3 regions of the Rhizobium sp. YAF28 genome follow, and region 1 is predicted to be linked to each of the others. Evidence: predicted binding sites of a transcription regulator. Region 1 holds the regulator's gene; each other region holds the start of a gene.
The links. Region 1 encodes LexA, which represses DNA repair genes until DNA is damaged. Its sites were predicted from a motif close to TGTTCNNNNTGTGTTCNG; they were not measured.
Positions count from the first base shown of each region.

Region 2: a site for LexA is predicted at 5,375-5,392, ahead of AB4Z13_RS11170 (DNA recombination protein RmuC). Genes of this name have one in related genera too.
Region 3: a site for LexA is predicted at 3,959-3,976, ahead of AB4Z13_RS11945 (ATP-dependent helicase). Genes of this name have one in related genera too.

Region 1 is NZ_JBFRCX010000006.1:122,061-129,658, reverse strand. It holds gene AB4Z13_RS15170 (ComEC/Rec2 family competence protein) at 1-2,092, shown strand, start outside; gene lexA (transcriptional repressor LexA) at 2,073-2,798, opposite strand; gene AB4Z13_RS15160 (VOC family protein) at 2,994-3,881, shown strand; gene kdsA (3-deoxy-8-phosphooctulonate synthase) at 3,878-4,726, shown strand; partial or broken gene AB4Z13_RS15150 (methyl-accepting chemotaxis protein) at 4,740-6,540, opposite strand; gene eno (phosphopyruvate hydratase) at 7,016-7,598, shown strand, end outside.
Region 2 is NZ_JBFRCX010000004.1:223,761-231,358, forward strand. It holds gene ptsN (PTS IIA-like nitrogen regulatory protein PtsN) at 61-525, shown strand; gene AB4Z13_RS11160 (methyl-accepting chemotaxis protein) at 596-2,935, opposite strand; gene AB4Z13_RS11165 (ribokinase) at 3,176-4,075, opposite strand; gene AB4Z13_RS11170 (DNA recombination protein RmuC) at 4,120-5,343, opposite strand; gene AB4Z13_RS11175 (methyl-accepting chemotaxis protein) at 5,537-7,036, shown strand; gene def (peptide deformylase) at 7,133-7,598, shown strand, end outside.
Region 3 is NZ_JBFRCX010000004.1:387,450-395,047, forward strand. It holds gene AB4Z13_RS11935 (putative bifunctional diguanylate cyclase/phosphodiesterase) at 1-693, shown strand, start outside; gene AB4Z13_RS11940 (enoyl-CoA hydratase/isomerase family protein) at 761-1,822, shown strand; gene AB4Z13_RS11945 (ATP-dependent helicase) at 1,844-3,904, opposite strand; gene AB4Z13_RS11950 (hypothetical protein) at 4,019-4,297, opposite strand; gene AB4Z13_RS11955 (BON domain-containing protein) at 4,457-4,720, shown strand; gene AB4Z13_RS11960 (hypothetical protein) at 4,803-5,066, shown strand; gene AB4Z13_RS11965 (DUF982 domain-containing protein) at 5,302-5,544, opposite strand; tRNA gene AB4Z13_RS11970 (tRNA-Thr) at 5,694-5,768, opposite strand; gene AB4Z13_RS11975 (hypothetical protein) at 5,923-6,132, shown strand; gene murA (UDP-N-acetylglucosamine 1-carboxyvinyltransferase) at 6,249-7,541, shown strand.

The DNA of each region.
Region 1 (7,598 bases):
TGCCCGGACGAAACTGCAGGCGACGCTGCTTGCTCTACTTCTTTTTGCCGGTGGAATGCTCTCCGCGCAGATCGAAACATGGCGGGCAAAGACCCTGATCCTCGATTCAGCCGTAACGACAACGGTGACCGGCCGGATCGAACGCCGAGAAGGCGATGGCCAAGGGCGCTGGCGTTATATTCTTGACGTCACCGGTACGGATGCTCCTGAGATCAAGCGTCCGCCCGAACGCATCTCCGTGCTGGTCCGCGGAGCCGCCCAGCCGTTCGAACTCGGCGACGTCATCGAGGGCAGGGCACGTCTCACGCCTCCGGCGGGGCCGGCGCTCTCCCACCTCAATGATTTTGCCTTCAGCGCCTATTTTGACGGCATCGGTGCCAACGGCTTCTTCTATGGAGTACCCAAGAGGGTTGCGGAACAGCCGGAGCGATCGAACTCGGTCGGTGAGGCAATTCTGGAGTCGCTCTACCGCCTGAGAAGCGGCATCGGCGATCGGATTCGCTCCACACTACCCGGCGACACCGGGGCTTTTGCCGCCTCCCTCGTCACGGACGAGAGACGGGCGATCTCGGATGAAACGACGGAGGCGCTGCGGCAGTCCGGCCTTGCGCATATCATCGCGATCTCCGGCCTCAACATGGCGCTTTCCGCTGGCATCTTCTTTGTCGGGCTGCGCGTCATTCTCAGTCTTTTTCCCGGCATTGCCCAGGCGTGGCCAACCAAGAAGATCGCGGCGGCCGGTGCGCTTGCTGCGGTGACGGCCTACTATCTGATCTCGGGTTTTGCCGTCTCCGCCGAACGCGCCTTCATCATGATGGCGATTATGCTGGTTGCGGTCTTCTTCGACCGGCCGTCGATCAGTCTCAGAAACGTGGCGCTATCCACTCTCGTGATCCTCGCGGTCTCGCCATCGGAGGGGCTAGGGCCGAGTTTCCAGATGTCCTTTGCCGCAACGCTTGCACTGGTCGCCGGCTACGACCTCTGGAAGGGGCGGCCGATGCGGGAGAATGCCTTTGCCAAGCTGCCGATCATGAAGCCCTTCTTCATGGTTGGTGGCTTCTTCGGTGGCGTTTTCCTGACGTCGCTGATCGGTGGTTTCTCGACGGCGCTGTTTTCGATCGAGCATTTCCACCGGCTGACTGCCTATGGCCTGCCGGCAAATCTCGCGGCCATGCCGGTCATCACCTTCATCGTCATGCCGGCCGGGATGCTGGCAATGCTGCTGATGCCGTTTGGTCTGGACGGCTGGCTATGGCCGGTGGCAGGCTTCGGGCTTGATCTGGTGATCACCATCGCAAAGGCAGTAGCGGGGTGGGGCGGCAACATAGATGTAGGCCGCTTGCCCGGCTGGTATTTCCCGACCGCCGTTTTCGGATTTCTGCTGCTGACCCTGCTCAGAACCCGGCTGCGGCACATGGGAACGGCAATTGTCGCGGTCTCGACGCTCGCTGTTGTCCTTCTTCCATCGGAGGCGATGCCCGATATCGCTATCTCCGAAGATGGCAGCCTGGTCGCTATAGTCGATGGAGAGGCGATGGCTTCGAACCGTGAAAAGCCGCCCGCCTTCATCTTCGAACAATGGCAGAGGGCCCTTGCCGTCGAAGAGCATCAGAAGCCAGTTATGCTTCAAGCTGCCAAGGCGCCCACTGCGCCTGATGGTCAAAGACTGCAACTGTCACCCGACCAACAGAATGAAGCCAGAGAGGCAATGAGACAGGCAGTCGCCATTAGCCCGCCGTCACGCTTCTCCTGCCTGAAGGGCGCCTGGTGCACCACTTTGCTCGTCAATGGAAAGAAACTGACCGTCATCGACAATGCTGCCTATCTCGGACCAGCCTGCGATACGGCTGATATTGTGGTGACCCCTGTCCGATTGCGCTTCGACCGCTGTCGTTCCGGCGCGCTGCTCTTTACCGGCGAGACGCTGCGCAAGACAGGTTCTGTCGAACTTCGATTCACCGATAAGGGAATTGAGGTCGCAACCGCATTCGACACATTGGGGCGACCCTGGATGCGCCACCGCGCCTATGATTGGCGCAGTAACACATTCGCAGACGCCAATCTGTCACCGGTCAGTGATAGCGGCGAATGAGGCCGACGAGCTTGCCCTGGACCTTGACGCGATCCGGCGGAAAGATGCGGGTCTCGTAAGCAGGGTTTGCTGCCTCGAGCGCAATCGATGCGCCCTTGCGGCGGAAACGCTTGAGCGTTGCTTCCTCGTCATCGACGAGCGCGACGACGATATCACCCGGATTGGCTGTGCTGCCATTGCGGATGATGACCGTGTCGCCATCGAAGATGCCGGCTTCGATCATCGAGTCGCCGCGAACTTCCAGCGCATAATGTTCACCGGAGCCAAGCATATCGGCGGGAACGGTGATGTCATGCGTATTGTTCTGGATTGCCGAGATCGGAACACCGGCGGCGATGCGGCCCATGACGGGAACGGAGACCGCATTGCCGTTATCGGCAGCGGGTGCTGGCTTCGCCGAGGCAGGAGGCGCCACGGGCTGGGGCTTGCCGAGGCTGCCCTCGATGACGCTCGGTGAAAAGCCGCGCCGAGGCTGCAGGCTCGGGCTGTAGGCTTCCGGCAGTTTGATGACTTCGAGCGCGCGCGCCCGGTTCGGAAGCCGGCGAATGAAGCCGCGTTCTTCGAGCGCCGTGATCAGCCGGTGAATACCGGATTTCGAGGCCAGATCCAGTGCGTCCTTCATCTCGTCGAAAGACGGTGGAACGCCTGACTCCTTCATCCTTTCATGAATGAAAAGAAGGAGTTCCTGTTGTTTGCGCGTGAGCATGGCGTCTCCCCAGTCTTGAAACAAATCCAGAACGGACACTATATGTTCCATATGTGTTCCGCAAGTAGCTAAATTTTCGTAAAACTTCTGTTCAATCTGTCGAGAATTTGATTTTTATCGCCCTTAGGCCTGTCTGGCCTTGTTTCACGAGACCTGCTGAAGCACATCTCCTTGTCACTGCTGGGAGAAGAACCGATGAGCCAAGACACGCTTCCGATCGATCATCTCGTTTTGCCGGTTACCGATATCGACCTTGCCCGCGAAAGGCTGGGCAAGCTGGGCTTTACCGTCGCGCCCGATGCCCGCCATCCCTTCGGCACGGAGAATGCCTGTGTTTTCTTTGCCGACAAAACCTATATCGAGCCGCTCGGTGTCGCGAGCGTCGAGGAGAGCGAGGTGACGGCACGTGAGGGCAATGTCTTCACGGCTCGCGATCAGGCTTTCCGCTTCCGCTGCGGCAGCGAGGGACTGTCCGCCATCGCCTTCGCCACCGCGGATGCAAAGCACGAACATGCTCGATTCGTGGAGGGCAGCATCAGTGCCGGTTCTGTGCTGCAGTTCGAACGCCCTGTGAAAATGCCGGATGGCACTGAGAGCATTGCCGGCTTCCGGCTCGCCTTCGCTGCCGACCTCCGGGCACCGGATTTCTTTCTCTTCGCTGTCGAGCGCATCAACCCGCTTCCTGCCGACCGCAACGTGCTGGAGACCCACGCCAATGGCGTGACAGGCATTGCCGAGATCGCTCTCGCAGCCCCCGAGCCGACAGCCTTCGGCGACTTCGTTCGCTCGGCGGCAAAAGCCGCTTCTGCTGGCGATACGAGTTTCGGGCTGGAGGTGCTTACCGGAAACGCAAAGATCAGCCTGATGACCCCGCAGGGGCTGGAGGCCTATTTCGATCTGGCGACGCCGGATATCGATCGCGGCCTGGGCGGCCGGGCAATCCTCTTTGCGGTTGGCGATCTGGCCGTGACAGAAGCGCATTTGGCTGCTAACGGGGTGACCTACACACGCAAGGGCAACCGTATTCTGGTGAAGCCCGCGCCCGGCCAGGGCGTGCTCTTCGCTTTCGAGGAAACATCATGAGCTCTACTACCAACTCCGTGGTGACGGTCGGCGAAGGCGCCGGCAAGGTCACTTTCTCCAATGCCGGGCGCCTGTCGCTGATTGCCGGCGCTTGCGAAATGGAAAGCCGCGACCATGCGTTCATGGTTGCCGGCACGTTGAAGGAACTGTGCGCCAAGCTCGGTATCGGGCTCGTCTATAAGACGTCTTTCGACAAGGCGAACCGCTCTTCCTTGTCGAGCAAACGCGGCGTCGGCCTTGAAAAGGGCCTGGAGGTTTTTGCCGATCTCAAGAAGGAACTCGGCATTCCGGTTCTGACCGACATCCACACTGAAGAACAATGCGCCGAAGTGGGCAAGGTCGTCGACATCCTGCAGATACCGGCCTTCCTGTCTCGTCAGACGGATCTCCTGGTGGCTGCGGCAAAGACCGGCCGCGTTATCAACGTCAAGAAGGGCCAGTTCCTGGCGCCTTGGGATATGAAGAACGTGCTCGGCAAGCTGAACCAGAGCGGCAATCCGAACATCTTGCTGTGCGAGCGCGGCGCTTCCTTTGGTTACAATACGCTGGTCTCCGACATGCGTTCCCTGCCGATCATGGCAGCAACCGGCGCCCCCGTTATTTTCGACGCCACGCATTCAGTCCAGCAGCCTGGCGGGCAGGGGGAAACCTCCGGCGGAGAGCGGCAGTTCGTGGAAACGCTGGCGCGTGCAGCCGTTGCCGTCGGCGTTGCCGGCATCTTTATCGAAACCCATCAGGATCCGGATAACGCGCCCTGCGACGGGCCGAACATGGTCTATCTCAAGGACATGCCGCGGCTTCTCGAGAAGCTTCTCGCCTTCGACGCGATCGCCAAGGCCGCCTGAACGGCAGGCAGCATCAGGCTGCCGCGCGGGACGGGCGCCTTTCCTCCAGTGCGAAGCGGGAGAGCATGCGCCCGAGATGGGACGCCTCGTTGCCGAGCTCCTGGCAGGCGGCGTTTGTCTCCTCGGCCATCGCCGCATTCTGCTGTGTCACCTGATCCATACGGTTGACGGCAGCGTTGACCTCGACGAGCGCGACCGACTGTTCTGAAGACGAGCGCACGATCGCTTCGGTCAGCGCCGTCACCTGCAGCACCTGGCGGTCGATATCGCCGAGTGCCTCGCCGGTGCGGTTGACAAGTGCCACGCCCGCGGAGACCTGCCGCGACGACGTCTCGACGAGAAGCTTGATCTCCTTGGCGAGATTGGCGGAGCGGCCGGCAAGCTCGCGGACTTCCTGAGCTACGACGGCAAAGCCTTTCCCTGCGTCTCCGGCGCGTGCTGCCTCGACGCCCGCGTTGAGCGCCAAAAGATTGGTCTGAAAGGCGATCTCATCGATGGCGTTGATAATATCGCCGATCCTGACCGCTGATTCCTCGATCTTCTCCATGGCGGTAACCGCTTCGCGAACGATCTCGGCGGAATGCGCGGCACTCTCCTTCGTGGCCAACATCATCGCATTGGCTTCCTGGGCCCGCTCCGAGGAGTTTTTCACCGTAACCGTGATCTGATCCAGCGCCGAAGCCGCCTGTTCGAGTGAGGCAGCCTGACTCTCGGTACGCTGTGCCAGATCAGTGGTGCTGAGTGCGATTTCGCGCGAACTGTCGCCGACCGTATTCGTGGCGGCATAGATGTCCTTCATGGCATCGGAAAGAATGATGATGCTGGTATTGAAGGTCTCGCGAAGCTTCTCATAAGTGTTGGCGAACTGCTCGTCGAGACGCACGGTCAGGTCGCCGCGTGAAAGACGCTCCAGGCCGGCGCTCAGGCTTTCGATGACGCGCTGGCGCGTGGCATTCTCCACGCTCTTCGATGCGTCGAGTTCTGCATCGCGGCGCATCTGTGCCTGCCGTTCCTCGTCCTGGTGCGCGCGGATGGCGTTCCGTTCTTCCGCCGATTCGCGAAAGACCGTGACTGCGCGCGCCATTTCTCCGATTTCGTCGGATCGTCTGACATAGGGAACTTCGCGGGAATAGTCGCCGCTCGCGAGGACCGCCATGTAGTCGCGCATCGCCGATAGCGGCACGATCGCGCGCCTGCGGAACATGTAGAGCCCGCACGAAGGAAAGCGCGGCGGCGGACAGCGTAACGGCGGAGAGCAGTTCCGTCTGTTCGGCAGCCTGCTTTTCGGCATCCGCCTGGAAGGCGTTCGCCATCGCCACGAGTTCGTTCACGGCCTTTTCGTGAACATGAAAATTCGTCGCAAGCTTGAGGAGCGCCGGTTCGACGGCGGCCTTGTCGCCCTTGAGTATTGCAGGCACCGCCTCCTCATCCATGACTTGCCAGAAGGCGTCGCCCCTGACGAGAACGTCATCGAGAAGCTTGCGCTTGAGATCGGCGCTGAGCGGCGTTTCTGACCAATATTTGCGGCGGTCTTCATAAGCCGGCTTCAGAACCGTTCGGATGCGTTCGATATTGGCCGTTGCCGAGGCCGGCTGCTCGACGGCTTCGAGCGCGAGCATGTAGGGTTCGATGACATAGAGCGGCGGCGGGAGAATATCGGCGACGAGATCCTTGCCATAGATGATCTGCTTATACATCAGTCCGTTCACGCGAAGCATGTTGAACGCGTAATTCTGCAAGCCGATGGAGGTCACCAGTCCGAGGATGACAACGGCACCGAAAATGGCAAGGCTGCGTGCAATATTGAGTTTCATCTGTGCCTCATATGAAATGCCGCCAAGAGAGTCGATAAAATCCCGTACTGGTTGTTTTTGGAGGGGGCCGCAGCTGTTCATTCCAGCCGTTCCGTATTTGCCTGAGTGGCCGAAACGACCGACTTTTGAGGGCCTCTCCCAAGCTTTCAAAATTAAACCGGGATGGTTACCGAAGGCTGAAATCAAAGGGCGAGAAGCCGTCCAAAATTGGGGCTGTTGCAGGAATTTTCAGCCGTGGGTTGCTGCCAACGATGGTGGCTTGCCAACATTCCGCCCGGATAAACAGTTTATCGTCTTTCGATGGATGGGATATGCTGGCCGGCGACTGCCGTTCCCTTCAAAACCCTGACATGATTGTGCTATAGGCCACGTCTGATGCGCTGCCCGAACGTGCAAAATTGCGGCATTGTAATTTGCGCACCTTCGATTAAGACGGTTTCAAACGATTTATCCACCCACCGAGCAGGAAAAAACCATGACTGCAATTACCGATATCATCGCCCGCGAGATTCTTGATAGCCGTGGTAACCCCACCGTCGAAGTCGATGTCTATCTCGAAGACGGCAGCATGGGCCGTGCGGCTGTTCCCTCGGGTGCCTCGACCGGCGCGCATGAAGCCGTCGAACTACGTGACGGCGGCAAGCGCTACCTGGGCAAGGGTGTCGAAAAGGCCGTCGAAGCCGCCAACACCGAGATCTTCGACGCCATCGGCGGCATCGACGCTGAAAACCAGATCCAGATCGACAAGATCATGATCGAGCTCGACGGTACGCCGAACAAGTCGCGCCTTGGGGCCAACGCCATCCTCGGCGTTTCGCTCGCTGTTGCCAAGGCCGCCGCGGAGGCTTCCGGCCTGCCGCTCTACCGTTATGTTGGTGGCGCTTCGGCCAGCCTGCTACCGGTTCCTATGATGAACATCATCAACGGTGGCGCACATGCCGACAACCCGATCGATTTCCAGGAATTCATGATCCTGCCGGTTGGCGCAGACTCTATCCGTGAAGCTGTCCGCATGGGCTCGGAAGTCTTCCATACGCTGCGCAAGGAACTCGCCGCCC
Region 2 (7,598 bases), on a different contig from region 1:
GGAGCGGCGCAGGGCGCCGCTCCCCCGGACCCGTGCTCTCGGCGACAGAAGGAAAAAGAAATGGCATTGGCAGATTTGCTGCACCAGGATGCGATCATTCCCGCCCTCAGGGTAAATTCCAAGAAACAGTTGCTTCAGGAATTGGCAGCAAAAGCCTCCAGGACTACGGGGCTTTCCGAACGGGAAATCTTCGATGTGATCCTGCAGCGCGAACGCTTGGGCTCGACCGGTGTCGGCAACGGCATCGCCATTCCCCACGGCAAGCTCGTCAATATCCACTCCATCGTCGGCATTTTCGCCCGGCTGGAACAGCCCGTCGATTTCGAAGCGCTGGACGACCAGCCGGTCGATCTGGTGTTTCTGCTTCTGGCGCCGGAAGGCGCCGGTGCCGATCACCTCAAGGCGCTTTCGCGCATCGCCCGTGTCCTGCGCGACCACGATCTGGTCGCCAAGCTGCGCGCGACCGATTCCGCTTCGGCGATTTATGCCTTCCTCAATGAAGAGCAGACGTCGAACGCTGCCTGACGATCTACCCGGAATGCAAAAAAAGGCGCCTGATCGCTCAGGCGCCTTTTTCTTGTCATGCGATCAGCGATCAGAACTCTTCCCAATTGTCCTGGGCAACAGCGGCTGAGCCGCGAGACTGTGCAACGGCCCGGCGCGGTGCCGGAGCAGCCGCGCGTGGCGCCGGCGCAGCCGGTGCGCGCATCTGCTGTGCGGTGGAGCGCAGTGCTGTCGCGGCATTTCGCTGGCCGGAGACGCGGAAGCGGGTGACCAGTGTCTTCAGCGTCTGAGCCTCGTCGTTCAGCGTCACGCTGGCAGCAGTGGTTTCTTCCACCATCGCGGCGTTCTGCTGCGTGACCTGGTCCATCTGGTTCACGGCCTGGTTGATCTCCTTCAGGCCGATGGCCTGTTCGCTGGCCGAGGCCGAGATCTGACGGATAAGGCCGTTGATGCCCATCACCTGCTCGGCAATCTTGTGCAGCGTCTCGCCGGCACGGCCGACGAGATCGACGCCTTCCTTGACCTGGACGGCCGAGGTGTTGATGAGTGTCTTGATCTCCTTGGCGGCATTCGCCGAACGCTGAGCGAGTTCCCGGACTTCCTGTGCGACGACTGCAAAGCCCTTGCCTGCTTCACCGGCGCGGGCCGCTTCGACACCGGCGTTCAGAGCCAGAAGATTCGTCTGGAAGGCGATCTCGTCGATAACACCGATGATGCGCGAAACTTCCGTCGAGGACTGTTCGATACCGTGCATGGAGGCAATCGCCTTCTGCACCACTTCACCTGATTTCTCGGCGTCTTCGCAAGCGAGATTGACGTTGTCAGCTGCGGTGCGGGCGTTCTCGGCGCTGGAATTGACCTGGGCGGTCAGCTCGTTGAGCGCCGCTGCCGTCTCTTCCAGACTTGCCGCCTGCTGCTCGGTGCGCTTGGCAAGGTCGGAGGCGCTGTTGCTGATTTCGCCCGTACCCGAACCGATATTGATGACGCTGAGGCTCATCGTGTTGATGGTTTCCTCGAGGCTTGCCAGAGCGGCATTGAAGTCCTGCTTCAACTTGCCGTATTCGCCGGGGAATTCCTCTGTAATGCGGTGGCCGAGATTGCCCTGTGACAATTCGGAAAGGCCTGCACCGACGATCGAGACGATGTGACGCTGCAGGTTGACCGATTGTTGGCGTTCCGATTCCGAGCGACCGCGTTCGGTTTCGGCGGCAAGGCGCTGGTTGTCGGCCTCGGCTTCGAGACGCCGCGTATCGGCAAGCGCGAAGCGGAAGCCTTCGAGAGCCTTGGCGACCGAGCCGATTTCATCGGCACGGTTCTGGCCGGCAACCGTTTCGTCGTATTTTCCGTCGCTCAGCGCCTTGACGCTGGAAACGAGGCCAGCGAGCGGACGCTGAACAAGCGCGCGGACGGCGAAGTAGAGGGCGAGCAGCACGGCGCCGAGGACGATGATGCCGTTGATGACCATCATGAAGGTCTGGTCCTGAACCGGAGCATTGATCGCCGTGTGCGGGACGTCGACCAGCACGACCCAGTTGGCGTTCAGGCCGGGAACTGCGAAGGGATAGACGACGCGGTCGAAGGGATCGAGGCCGTCGAAGCTGAGGTTCCTGACGAGGCCGACCTTCATGGACGAAAGCGCAGCCTTTACGTCAGCCGAGCCAGGATTGTCGCCATAAGGCTTCGACATTAGGTCGGGGGTCGGAGCGACGATCCAGTTGCCGTTCTGGGCGATCAGCGTTACACGGCCGGAGCCGAAGGGGCGCAGCGCCTGCACCTTGTCGGTGAGCGACTTCAGCGAGATATCGACGCCTTCCACACCGATCATCTTGCCACCGGACATGACCGGATAGGCAATCGAAGTCAGCAGGGTCGGAACGTCGGTGCCTTCTGCGAGGTAGGGCGCCGTGATCGCACCCTTGCCGCTGTCGGCGGCGAGCTTCCACCACTCTGCGGTATAGTCATTGTCGAAGGTCGAGAACTGGATGTCACCGGTCCTGTTCTTCGACCAGTAAGGCGTGAAGGCGCCGACCTTGTTGGTGCCTTCATCATTGTTGTTGGCGATTTCCGTGGTCTTGCCGTCGAAGGCGCCAAGCTGCTCGCAGAACCAGCTGCCGAAGGCGAAAGCGTTCTGTTCGAGATTGGCCTTCAGAATGCTGATGATGCCCTTGCGATCGAGGATCTTGCCTTCATGTCCGCGTCCGACGACGCCGGACATGGTGCGGGCAGCACTCGCAAGCTCGCCGACATTGGCTGCAATCTCGTTGGCGATCGACTTGGCTTCCGAATTGGCCTGATCCAGCGTCAGGGTCTGGACGCGGTTACGGGTCTGGTCGATGAGGAAGAGGTTCGAAACGACAAGCACCAGTGCAATGGCGGCACCGGTAATGACGATGAGCTTCGCCGCAAGCGATTTCATTCTGAAAATGAACATAGATTCCTCGGGGCAAGGACGCGCCGAAGGGCCATTCTCCGGCGCAGCGGGTAAGGCACGCTCTATCATGGAGCAGCCGTGGGGTTGACCGCCTCGAAGATGAACGAGGTGGCGATCGCCCGAAGGATCGCCAGAAACCTCTTAAATTTGAATGAAATTCGCTATGTTTCGGCAGCAAATCCGGAAAGCCACCCCAAAACTAGGGGTGGCTTTTTATCGATTGTTCGCGGCTGGACTGGACTATATTCTGTCTGCGACTTCGGCTGCGAGCGGAATGGAGGGTTGTGCCCCCGGCTTCAGGCAGGCGAGTGAGCCGGCGACCGCTGCACGGCGCAGCGCCGAGTTGAAATCCAGCCCCTCATCGAGGCTTGCTGCGAAGTAACCGCAGAACGTATCGCCGGCGCCGACAGTATCGACGGGTTCGATGACGAGGCCCTGCGCCCGGGAAATCTGGCCATCCCGGATCGCGATGACGCCATCGCCGCCGAGCGTGACGATCAGCGTCTGGCCGGTCTCGGCATGCAGGCGCTCCAACGCCGCCTCGCGGTCACCGGCACTCATGTTTTCCTGTCCCGCCAGCCGCTCGAACTCGGTTTCATTGGCAATGACGATATCGGCCAGCCGGCCGAGGCGCGGCGCATCCGGAATAAGCGGCGCGAGATTGAGAATGCTGGTGATGCCCTTGGCGCGAGAGGCAGCAAGCGCGCGCTCGACCGCCTCGACGGGAACTTCGAGCTGCAGCATGAGTATATCGCCCTCGTTCATGGCGTTGACGGCGGCCTCTGCATTGTCGCCGCTCATCTTGCCGTTCGCGCCGGGAATGACCGCGATCATGTTCTCGCCGTCGCCGCCGACGAGAATGAGAGCTGTGCCCGTCGGCCCCTCGACATGGCTGACGCCGGAAAGGTCGGTGCCTGCGCCGTCGAGCAGTTCAAGGGCGCCCTGGGCAAAGGCATCCTTGCCGACAGCGCCCGCCATATGGACATAGCGGCCTGCTCGCCGGGCGGCGAGCGCCTGATTGGCGCCTTTGCCACCGGCAGCCGTTGCGAAGCTGTTGCCGGCAACTGTTTCGCCGGGCTTCGGCAGGCGCTCGGTGGTGGCGATAAGGTCCATATTGATGGAGCCGAAAACTGTGATCATGGCATGTCCGTCCCTTGCTTCGGGCCGCGACACTGCCGAAGCGATCACTCCTCGTCAACCACCCTGAGCTTGAGCAAACCAGTTCGGCTTTCGACGGATTTCGCCGCCGGCTCGTTCTCGCGGGTTGGCTTGCCGTCGCCGCCTGCTTCGAATTCCAGCGCCTCGATCTTCGCGCCGCGCTTGGTGAGCTTGTCCGCTGAGGTAATGATCTGGTCCACGTCGCGCTGCGTCTGGGAAAAATGTCCCTGCAGCTTGCGTACGCGCTCGTCGAGCCGGCCGAGATCGTCCATGAGGAGGGCGACTTCTCCCTGGATGACATGCGCCTGCGCCCGCATGCGCTGGTCTTTGAGCACGGCCTGAATGACCTGGATTGACAGCATCAAGAGCGAAGGCGAGACGATAACGATGCGTGCGCGGTGCGCCTTCTGCACGATCCCTTCGAAATTTTCGTGAATTTCAGCGAAGATCGATTCTGAGGGAACGAAAAGGAAAGCCGTCTCCTGCGTCTCGCCCTGGATCAGATATTTCTCGGAAATATCCTTGATGTGAACTTCCATGTCACGGCGAAACTGCTGACCAGCAAGCTTACCGGCGTCCGCGCCGCCTGCATCGCGGATCGCGTTCCATGCCTCGAGCGGAAATTTGGCATCGATGACGAGCGGCGGTGCCCCATTCGGCATCCTGATCGTGCAGTCCGGGCGCGAGCCGTTGGAAAGCGTCTGCTGGAAGGCATAGGCGCCCATCGGCAGGCCATCGGCGACGATCGTTTCCATGCGCGACTGGCCGAAAGCCCCACGCGTCTGCTTGTTGGAAAGAATGGCCTGCAGCCCGACGACATCCTTGGCGAGCGTCTGGATATTGTTCTGGGCGACATCGATCACCGCCAGGCGCTCCTGCAGTTTCTGCAGGTTGTCGTGCGTTGATTTCGTCTGCTCGGTCAGCGTCGAGCTCATGCGCTGTGACATGCCGTCGAGCCGCTGGTTGATCGCGTGATTGAGCTCGGCCTGCCGTGCACCGAAGACTTCCGTCATGGTCGAGATGCGTCCCTGCATCTCCGCCTGTATTTTCAGAAGCTCAGCCATGCGCGCCTCGCTTTCCGCGGCGCGAAGATTGGCTTCTTCGGCTTGCTCGCGACGGATGCCGGCATTGCGCAAGGCAAACACGATTGTCACCAGAATGAGAACGGCGAGTGCGCCGCTGGCAAGTGCAAGCACGCCGGGGCTCAGTATCGGCAGGGAAATAGTGAGTGAGTCGGATGTCATGGTCATGCTGCACCATAACAAAATAAGCGGCGATATCCAGATCAAAACGTGAACAATCCACACCGTATCACCAATACGAACGACGCTAATTTGCTGTAACGGAAGAAAAATCAGCCGCGCACTTAACGATTGCTAAACCATATTCGCCAAATCTGGCGCTGCAATTTCCCTCCGCATTCGCGCCAGATAGAGATCCCCCATGACTTCCCACCAGACCGACAATGCCCTCAGGCAGCGCCTTGACTTCATTGAGCTTGACGATGAGGCGCGCAAGAACCTGCGGGAGCTACGGCCGGCGATCTCGGAGCTTCTCGGCGGCGCACTCGACAAGTTCTACAGCAAGCTCGCAAAGACCCCGGCGGTCGCAGGCTTCTTCTCCAACAAGGCCCATATGGGCCACGCCAAGAAGCGCCAGCAGGAACATTGGGGCAATCTTTCGGGCGGCAATTTCGACGAAAGCTATGTGAATGGTGTGACTGCCGTCGGCCGCACCCATGCCCGCATCGGCCTGGAGCCGCGCTGGTATATCGGCGGCTATGCGCTTGTCATGTCTGAGCTCGTCCGGGGCCTGATGGAAAAGCAGTGGCCATCGCTCTTTGCCCGTCAGCAGGGAAAGGCGCTTGCCGAAAAGCTGACCGCCGTCATCAAGGCGGCGATGCTCGACATGGATTATTCCATCTCCGTCTATCTGGAAGCGCTCGAGGAAAAGCGCCACGCGCTGGAAGAAGAACGCGCCCGCTCAGAAGCCGATCAGGCGTTGGCACTGGAACATCTGCGCCGCGGCCTCGAAGCACTGTCGCGTGGCGATCTCGAAGCGACCCTTCCTGCCGATCTGCCCGGGAATTTTCGCCAAATGGCTGAAGACTATAACAGGGCCGTCAACGCTCTTCGCGAATCTTTCACATCTGTCCGCACCACGTCCGGCCACATTCTCGAAGGTGCCGATGTGATGTCCAAGGCAACGGACGATCTCGCCTTGCGCACCGCGCAGCAGGCAGCCGGCGTCGAAGAGAGCTCGGCTGCGCTGCAACAGCTCTCCGTCAGCGTCAGCCAGACCGCCGCCAACGCCGAAAAGGCGTCCGGCGCCGTGCGCGAAACGCAGGAGAAAGCCAAGAATTCCGGCGAACTCGTCACCAGCGCCGTTTCGGCCATGGCGGGCATCGAGAAGTCCTCCACCGAAATCGCCAAGATCATCGGCGTCATCGATGAGATTGCTTTCCAGACCAACCTGCTGGCACTGAATGCCGGCGTCGAAGCTGCGCGTGCCGGTGATGCCGGCAAGGGCTTTGCGGTCGTCGCACAGGAAGTCCGTCAGCTTGCCCAGCGCACGGCCGATGCCGCCAAAGCGATCAAGAATCTGATCTCCGAAAGCTCGACGCAGGTGAACGAGGGCGTCAACATCGTCAGCAGCACTGGTGAGGCGCTGAGCGACATGATCAGCCGTATCGACATCATCAACAGCTTCGTCGCCGATATTGCGGCTGCCGCCCGCGATCAGGCGACTGGCGTCAACGAGGTGAGCGTGGCGATCCGCAACATGGACACCATCACTCAGCAGAATTCCGGCATGGTCGAGCGTACGTCTGCCGAAACCCGCAGGCTGAAGGATGGGGTCGAGAACCTCATCGAACTGCTGCAGCGTTTCCGCGCTCGTACTGAAGGTCGGCAGGTTGCCGGTACCGCCCGCCGCGCAGCCTGAATAATCCAGGCAAAATCCGGGCAGGCGCTGCAAAAAACCGCAATCCCTGCCCGGCGGATAATTCCCTAGTTTGAAAAGATGGGTTATGGGAACGCCATGACCATCAAGCCACTCATCATTCTTCCCGATCCCGTTCTCCGTCAGGTTTCCAAGCCGATCGAGCGGGTCGACGCCGATCTCCAGCGCCTTACGGACGATATGCTGGAAACAATGTATGACGCGCCGGGCATCGGCCTTGCCGCAATCCAGGTCGGCGTTCCACGCCGCATGCTCGTCATCGATCTTTCGAAGGAAGGCGAGGAAAAACAGCCGCTCGTCTTCATCAATCCGGAGATCGTCAGCTCCTCGGATGACCGTTCCGTCTATGAGGAAGGCTGCCTTTCCATTCCCGACTATTATGCGGAAGTGGAGCGGCCAGCGCAGGTCACCGTCAAATATCTCGACCGTGAAGGCAAAGAACAGAGTGTGGTGGCCGACGGTCTGCTCGCTACCTGTCTCCAGCATGAGATCGATCATCTGAACGGCGTGCTCTTCATCGATCACATCTCGCGGCTGAAGCGCG
Region 3 (7,598 bases), on a different contig from region 1:
CGCGTCGTCGGTTTTGAGGCCCTTGCGCGCTGGGATAGCGCCCGCTTCGGCCGCATCAGTCCGGATGCCTTCATTCCGGCCGCCGAACGCACGGCGGTGATCGGCCGCATGACACGCATTCTCTTCGGCCAGGCGCTCGACGCACTGAAGATCATGCCGGCGCATCTGCGCGTCTCCTTCAACCTGTCGGCCCGCGACATCTGCGATCATGAGACATCGATGGCATTGCTCGCGATGATCAGCCGCGCCGGCGTCGATCCGAAACGCATCGAGTTCGAGATCACCGAGACGGCACTCCTGTCCGACTTCGACACTGCCGATCAGGTGATCGGCATGCTGCGTGCTGCCGGCATCTCGATCGCGCTTGACGATTTCGGCACGGGCTATTCGAGCTTGAGCCACATCCACCGCCTGGCCTTCGACAAGCTGAAGATAGACAAGGCCTTTGTGATGAATTTCGACCGCGACGCGCGCTGCATGAACATCACCCGCTCCGTCGCCAACCTCTGCCAGAACCTCGGCATCGCCTCCGTGGCCGAGGGTGTGGAAAGCGAGGATGTGGCCGAGTCGCTGAAAGGCATCGGCGTAAGATTGGCGCAGGGCTATTATTTCTCGAGGTCGCTCCCGCTGGAACTGGCGATCGATTACGCGTTGCGGCGTGATGTTGCCGTTTCGCAGTCCCTCTCGGCCTGATTGATCAGCCAGCCACTGGAACCCCGACCCGACCCGGTTTATTCATAGGTCAGGAGTGAGGTGGACCATGGACAACAGCAATCAAAGCGAAGTCATTGTCGAGCGACGGGGCACGGCAGGCCTCGTCCGGCTGAATCGCCCAAAGGCGTTGAACAGCCTGACGATCCCCATGGTGCGTGCGATTACCGCCGCGCTTGATGAGTTCGCCGTCGATCAAACCGTGGCGAGTATTGTCGTAATGGGCGAAGGCGAGCGCGGCTTCTGCGCCGGAGGCGATATCCGCGCCATCCACCTGAGTGGCCGCGCCGGCGATGGTCTCGCGGAAACCTTCTGGCGCGAGGAATTCCGCCTCAACCACAGGATTGCCACCTATCCGAAGCCCTATGTGGCGCTGATGGACGGCATCACCATGGGCGGCGGCATCGGGCTTTCCAGCCACGGCCGCCATCGCATCGTCACCGAGCGTACCCGCCTTGCCATGCCGGAAACCGGCATCGGCTATTTTCCCGATATCGGGGCCACGTGGCTGCTGCCCCGCACGCCGGGCGAAAGCGGCACATGGATGGCCCTGACGGGGCTCGATATCAATGCCGCCGATGCGATCCATACCGGGCTCGCAGATTTCTATATGCCTGCCTCGCGTCTCGAAGAGGCAGTCCAGCGTCTGACGAACATGCCTGCGGGAAGTTCGTCGGACGATGTGGACTCAGCGCTACGCGATCTCTCGGAACAGCCGGGCGAGGGCAGATTGCAGGCCAATGCCGCGATGATCGATCGTGCTTTTCACTTCAACCGCGTCGAGGACATCGCATCCGCACTTGGTGCGGCGGAAGGCGAGTTCGCTGCCGAGACCCGCCGCGTGATGCTCACACGTTCACCGACCAGTCTCAAGCTTGCCTTGCGGCTGCTGAGGGCCGGCCGCCAGAGCCGCACGCTCGGCGAATGTCTTGCCCGCGAGCTCGGCGCCTGCATGCACATCCTGCACGGTCCGGATTTCTACGAGGGCGTCCGTGCAGCCGTCATCGACAAGGACCGCAATCCGAAATGGTCGCCGCCGACGATCGCCCTGGTCAACGATGAAATGATCGGCCGCTTCTTCGAGCCGGCCAAGCCGCCGCTTTTGCTCTAACCCCGCTGGTCAGGAGAGGCTTCAACGCCACATGCCGCGCATACGCGCGCCGACATCAATACGCACTTGCCGCGCCTGCTGGGCGGCTGCCGTATCGGTCTTGACCTGTGGCCAGCCGCAGACCTCGAAGAATTGCAGCAGCGTGGCTGGAATGAAGCGGCTGCGCGACGCATAGACATGCCGGTCGCCCTGCGAATTCTGACCATAGGTGAAGAAGCGCTGCGGCACGACGAGATCGAGACTGTCCTTGGCGCGGGTCATCGCCACATAGAGCAATCGCCGCTCCTCCTCGATTTCGGCCGTCGTGCCGACTGCGAGATCTGAAGGGATGCAGCCGTCGATGACGTTCAGCATGAAGACCTTGGTCCATTCCTGCCCCTTGGCCGAATGGATGGTCGAGAGGATGAGATAGTCCTCGTCGAGCAGCGGCACGCCTGCCTGATCCGAAGTCGCATCGGGCGGATCGAGTGTGAGCTCCGTCAGGAATCGCTCACGCGAGGCATAACCACCGGCGACCTGCTCGAGTTGCACCAGATCGGCAAGCCGCGCGCTCGCATCCTCATGCAGCCGTTCCAGATGCGGCTCATACCATCGCCGTACCAGCTCGATCTCGGCCGGCCAGCCAGCCTTGCCGGTTTTCAGCTCCTGCATGGTGGAAACGAAGGAGGTCCACTCCTCGCCCGAGCGCGGCGGTGCGGGCATGACGGCAAGCGCTGCGATCGGGCTTGCATCGTCAGCCATCTGGTCCAGCACCTTCTGCGCGGTGGACGGGCCGACCCCCGGAAGGATCTGCATCAGCCGGAAGCCAGCCACACGGTCGCGCGGGTTCTGGGCAAAGCGCAGCGCCGCCAGCATGTCCTTCACATGCGCACTGTCGAGGAATTTCAGCCCGCCAAACTTCACGAAAGGAATGTTGCGGCGGGTTAGCTCCACCTCAAGTGGGCCGCTGTGATGCGAGGCGCGGAAGAGCACGGCCTGGCTTTTCAGCTTCACGCCCTCCTCGCGATTGTCGAGAACCTTGTCTGCCACATAGCGCGCCTGATCGTTCTCGTCGCGCACCGTCACCAGCCGTGGCCGTTCCGGCGATTCCCGCTCCGTCCAGAGGTTCTTGGTGAAACGCTCGGAAGCAAGGTCGATCACCGCGTTGGCGGCGGCAAGGATCGGTTGCGTCGAACGGTAGTTGCGATCGAGCGTGACGATATTGGCAGCCGGGCTGAAGGAAGCCGGAAAATCGAGAATGTTGCGCACTGTGGCCGCGCGGAAGGAATAGATCGACTGCGCATCGTCGCCGACAACGGTCAGGCCCTGGCCGGTCGGTTTCAACGCAAGCAGGATCGAAGACTGAAGCCTGTTGGTGTCCTGATACTCGTCAACGAGCACATGGTCGAAGCGGCTGCCAATATCCTCGGCGATCATGGGTTCTGCCACCATCTGTGCCCAGTAGAGCAGCAGATCGTCGTAATCGAGCACATTCTGGCTCTGTTTCGACTCGACATAACAGGCAAAAAGCTCACGAAGCTGCTTTTCCCAGGTGGCGCACCAGGGGAAGGCGTCGCGCAGCACCAGCGGCAGTTCCGTTTCGGAGTTTACGGCACGCGAATAGATGGCAAGGCAGGTGCCCTTCGTCGGAAACCGGCTTTCCGTCTTGGAGAAGCCGAGATCGTGGCGCACGAGGTTCATCAGGTCGGCGCTGTCTTCCCGGTCATGAATGGAGAAGGCCGGGTCGATGCCGATCTGTTCGGCATAGTCGCGCAAGAGCCGCGCGCCGATACCGTGAAACGTGCCGCTCCAGGCGAGCGCATCCGCCAGGATGCCGGAATTCTTGCCGAGAACCTCGCCGCAGATACGCTCGACGCGCCGGCCCATTTCGGCAGCCGCCCGGCGCGAAAAGGTCATCAGCAGGATACGGCGCGGATCGGCACCCTTGAGAACGAGGTGCGCAACGCGATGCGCGAGCGTATTGGTCTTGCCAGAACCGGCGCCGGCGATGACCAGCAGCGGCCCGGCCACATGGCTGCCGTCTGTGAGTGTGCCGTGCTCCACGGCCATGCGCTGCTGGGGATTGAGTCTTTCGAGATACATCCAGCCGTCCGGTTGGGCTTCGCGGGAGAATCAACGCTCGCGAATAAAATCAGATGTTCCTTGGATGTTCTCGATTGGCGCCGCTGTCAAGCAGGCGCTGGCTGCCATGCACTATTACGGAAAGTCCGGCACGATCTGCCGCCGCACCAGCTTCAGGCTGCGGTCGGCCTGGAGAATATAGGTTTCGTAGACGCGCTGGCCCTGCTGATCGTAGAAGTCGTTGTGGACGGCGCTGCCGATCGGCGATTTCGTCAGCTTCGTGCGCGGCTGCCCGCCATAGGTGATGCTGCCGGGAATGGGCTCCAGCGCAGGCGCGTCCGCGGCGGAACAGCCTGCCAGCAGAGGTGCGGCCAGAAGGGTCGTGGCAAGAAGGGCAGGCACAAGCGCTTTCATCAACATTTTCCTCGGCCGCAATTGCATGGGGCTTCTGCCGACGGGGACAGGAGTATCGGAGCACCACCATCACGGCGACTATGCATCCAGCCGGCTGCGTATGGCAACAAACGTCGTCTTCTTGCGTTAAACCCCTATTAGGTAATGTCAGGAACGGTCATGGTGCTGCGGTTTCACGGCTCGCCACCCCACGAGGAAGCCTGGATGAAGGGCCACAACACGGCCGCCATGCGCGCGTCCGTGGAAAGCGCCCTGCATGCCGCAGCCGATCTCGATGCGACCGAAATCATCGTCTCCACCATCGGCCCCACCGTCATTCTCGAAGGTTTCGTGAGCCAATGGGGTGATAGCGAGCGGGCGTTGGCAATCGCCGAGGACATTGTCGGAAGCGGTTACGTGCATTGCCGCCTGCTGGTGAGATAAATCACGATCAGCACAGGAATTTCCAAGGAACCAACTCCCTGTCCCGCGTGTTGAAAAGCTGATTTCAATACGGGAGACAATAATGCAAACGCTGATACGCCTGTGGGCCGCAGCTCTGCTTCTGGGATGCGGCGCTTTTGCCGGCTCCGCCCATGCCTCACTCGAAACCGATATGAACTATTCGGCGCTGCCGAAAGACGAAATAGCGCTGAACGAATATACCAGCGCCGCCGTCTGCAAGCCCGCCGAACCGCATTACCTGCCGTCCTTCATCCGTGCCGCAGATGGCACAATCATCGGTGTAGGATATATTCAGGTGGAGGATGAGGATACTTCGGATTGCTGATAGAATATTCGAAGTTTCTTTCGAACGAGGCTCGTCTGCAGTCTCCCGCAGAAGGTGACGAGCCTCTAACCATCATCATGATGGCTGGCGTCGTTCTATTGATGAACAGATGAATGGCGCAATGTCTTTCGAGACAAAGCCCTGCGCGAGCTCCGGGCAGGGTTAAGTGAAAATTAAGCATTGCTTCGTTTCGGAGCAGATCGGACTTTTATTGTCCAATACCGCCGCCGAAAGCTTAATGCACTTTAAGCTTTGCTTCCTCGGCCGCCGCCATAAACTCCGCGCGGGCCTCTTCGACGGTCTTTCTTCCATCGAGTGCGGCGCGGCAGGCGCTGCGTGCCTTGAGATATTTCAGTCCGCGTACGGCAGGCCAGAGATCGGTCAGGCAGGTCAGCGCGTCAAACGGTCCGTTAACCGTGCGTGCTCCCGCCTCTTCGAAACCTACCTTGATCGGACTATTCCATCGTTCAGTTGCCATCGACGCTCCTCCAGCATGTCTCGATAGAAACATTGAATGAAGCCTTCGGGTTCCTCCGCAAAGGCATTCAGAATGCTAATATTCTAGCGAGATTTTTGCCGGCAGCAATGGCGCCGATTGGCGCGGGGGATAATGCTAAAGGAGAAAACTGGTGCTGCCGAGTGGGATTGAACCACCGACCTCACCCTTACCAAGGGTGTGCTCTACCACTGAGCTACGGCAGCAGGACCAGACGCGAGAAGCGGAAACGCTCAATTCGCGTGAACGGGGCGGCTATTGCCACAGCTTCGGCAGGAGTGCAAGCCGCAAATTCCAACTTATCTGGGAATAACGTCCCGCCCACTTTTGGAATGGCGCGAATTCGGGTAGTTCTGGGGGATGAACGAAGAGACTGAGAAGGCCCGGCAGAGCCGGAAAGCGGCCATGGAAGCCCAAGCGGCATTGCGCCGCGAACGGGCTGCCGAAAAGCTGAGAGAAAATCTTTCAAGACGCAAACAGCAAGTGCGCGCGCGCCGATCCGGCCAGGCGGACGAGACGAATGGGCTGCCCGCCGCAAAAATGCCTGCCGCAAAAATGGACGAATCGTAATGTTCGGTCCGCGACGAATTGAAGCGTGCGGGGATTTGCTCTAAAGACCCCCACTTCTTGCCTTGCCCCCACAGGCAAAACTTTTGAGGAAAGGCGGGCCTCGCCCGTAAGTGCACATGGATCGTATCAGAATTGTCGGCGGCAATGAGCTTAACGGCATCATTCCGATTTCCGGCGCCAAGAATGCCGCGCTGCCGCTGATGATCGCCTCGCTGCTGACGAGCGATACGCTGACGCTCGAAAACGTGCCCCACCTTGCCGATGTCGAATTGCTGATGCGCATCCTCGGCAATCACGGCGTCGATGTCGCCGTCAACGGCCGTCGCGAGCGTCAGGAAGATTCCTACGCCCGCACGATCCATTTCACCTGCCGTACCATCGTCGATACGACCGCTCCCTACGAACTGGTCTCGAAGATGCGTGCTTCCTTCTGGGTCATCGGTCCGCTCCTGGCCCGCGAAGGTCATTGCCGCGTTTCGCTGCCGGGCGGCTGCGCGATCGGCACGCGTCCGGTCGATCTCTTCATCGACGGTCTGACCGCGCTCGGCGCGACGATGGAAATCGATGGCGGTTATATCAACGCCAAGGCACCGCAGGGCGGCCTCATTGGCACACATTATACCTTCCCGAAGGTATCCGTTGGCGCCACGCATGTGCTGATGATGGCGGCAACCCTTGCCCGCGGCACGACCGTAATCGGCAATGCCGCACGCGAGCCCGAAGTCGTCGACCTTGCCAACTGCCTGAATGCCATGGGCGCGAAGATTTCCGGCGCGGGCACCTCGACCATCACGATCGAAGGCGTCACCTCGCTCTCGGGCGCGCGCCACCGCGTCCTGCCTGACCGTATCGAAACCGGCACCTATGCTATGGCCGTTGCCATGGCCGGCGGCGATGTCGTACTCGAAAATACCGATATTGCCCTGCTGGAAACGGCGCTGGAAACACTGCGCCGCGCCGGCGCGGACATCTCGTCGACCAACAATGGCATGCGCATCAAGCGTAACGGCGCCGGCATCCAGCCGGTCGATATCGTCACGGATCCCTTCCCGGGCTTCCCGACCGACCTGCAGGCGCAGTTCATGGCGCTGATGACCCGCTCTTCCGGCATCTCGCATGTCACGGAAACCATCTTCGAAAACCGCTTCATGCATGTGCAGGAGCTTGCCCGCCTTGGCGCAAAGATCTCTCTGTCAGGCCAGACGGCGAAGATTGAAGGTGTCCAGCGGCTGAAGGGCGCCCCGGTCATGGCGACCGATCTTCGCGCTTCCGTTTCGCTCGTTATCGCCGGGCTTGCCGCCGAAGGCGAGACCACGGTTTCCCGCGTCTATCACCTCGATCGCGGCTTTGAGCGGTTGGAAGAAAAGCTGACCCGCTGCGGCGCCATCGTTGAGCGCGTCAGCGAGTAAGAAAAGGGCGCTTGTGCGCCCTTTATCCCGGTTGCGTATTTGGTCTGAGCGCCTTAT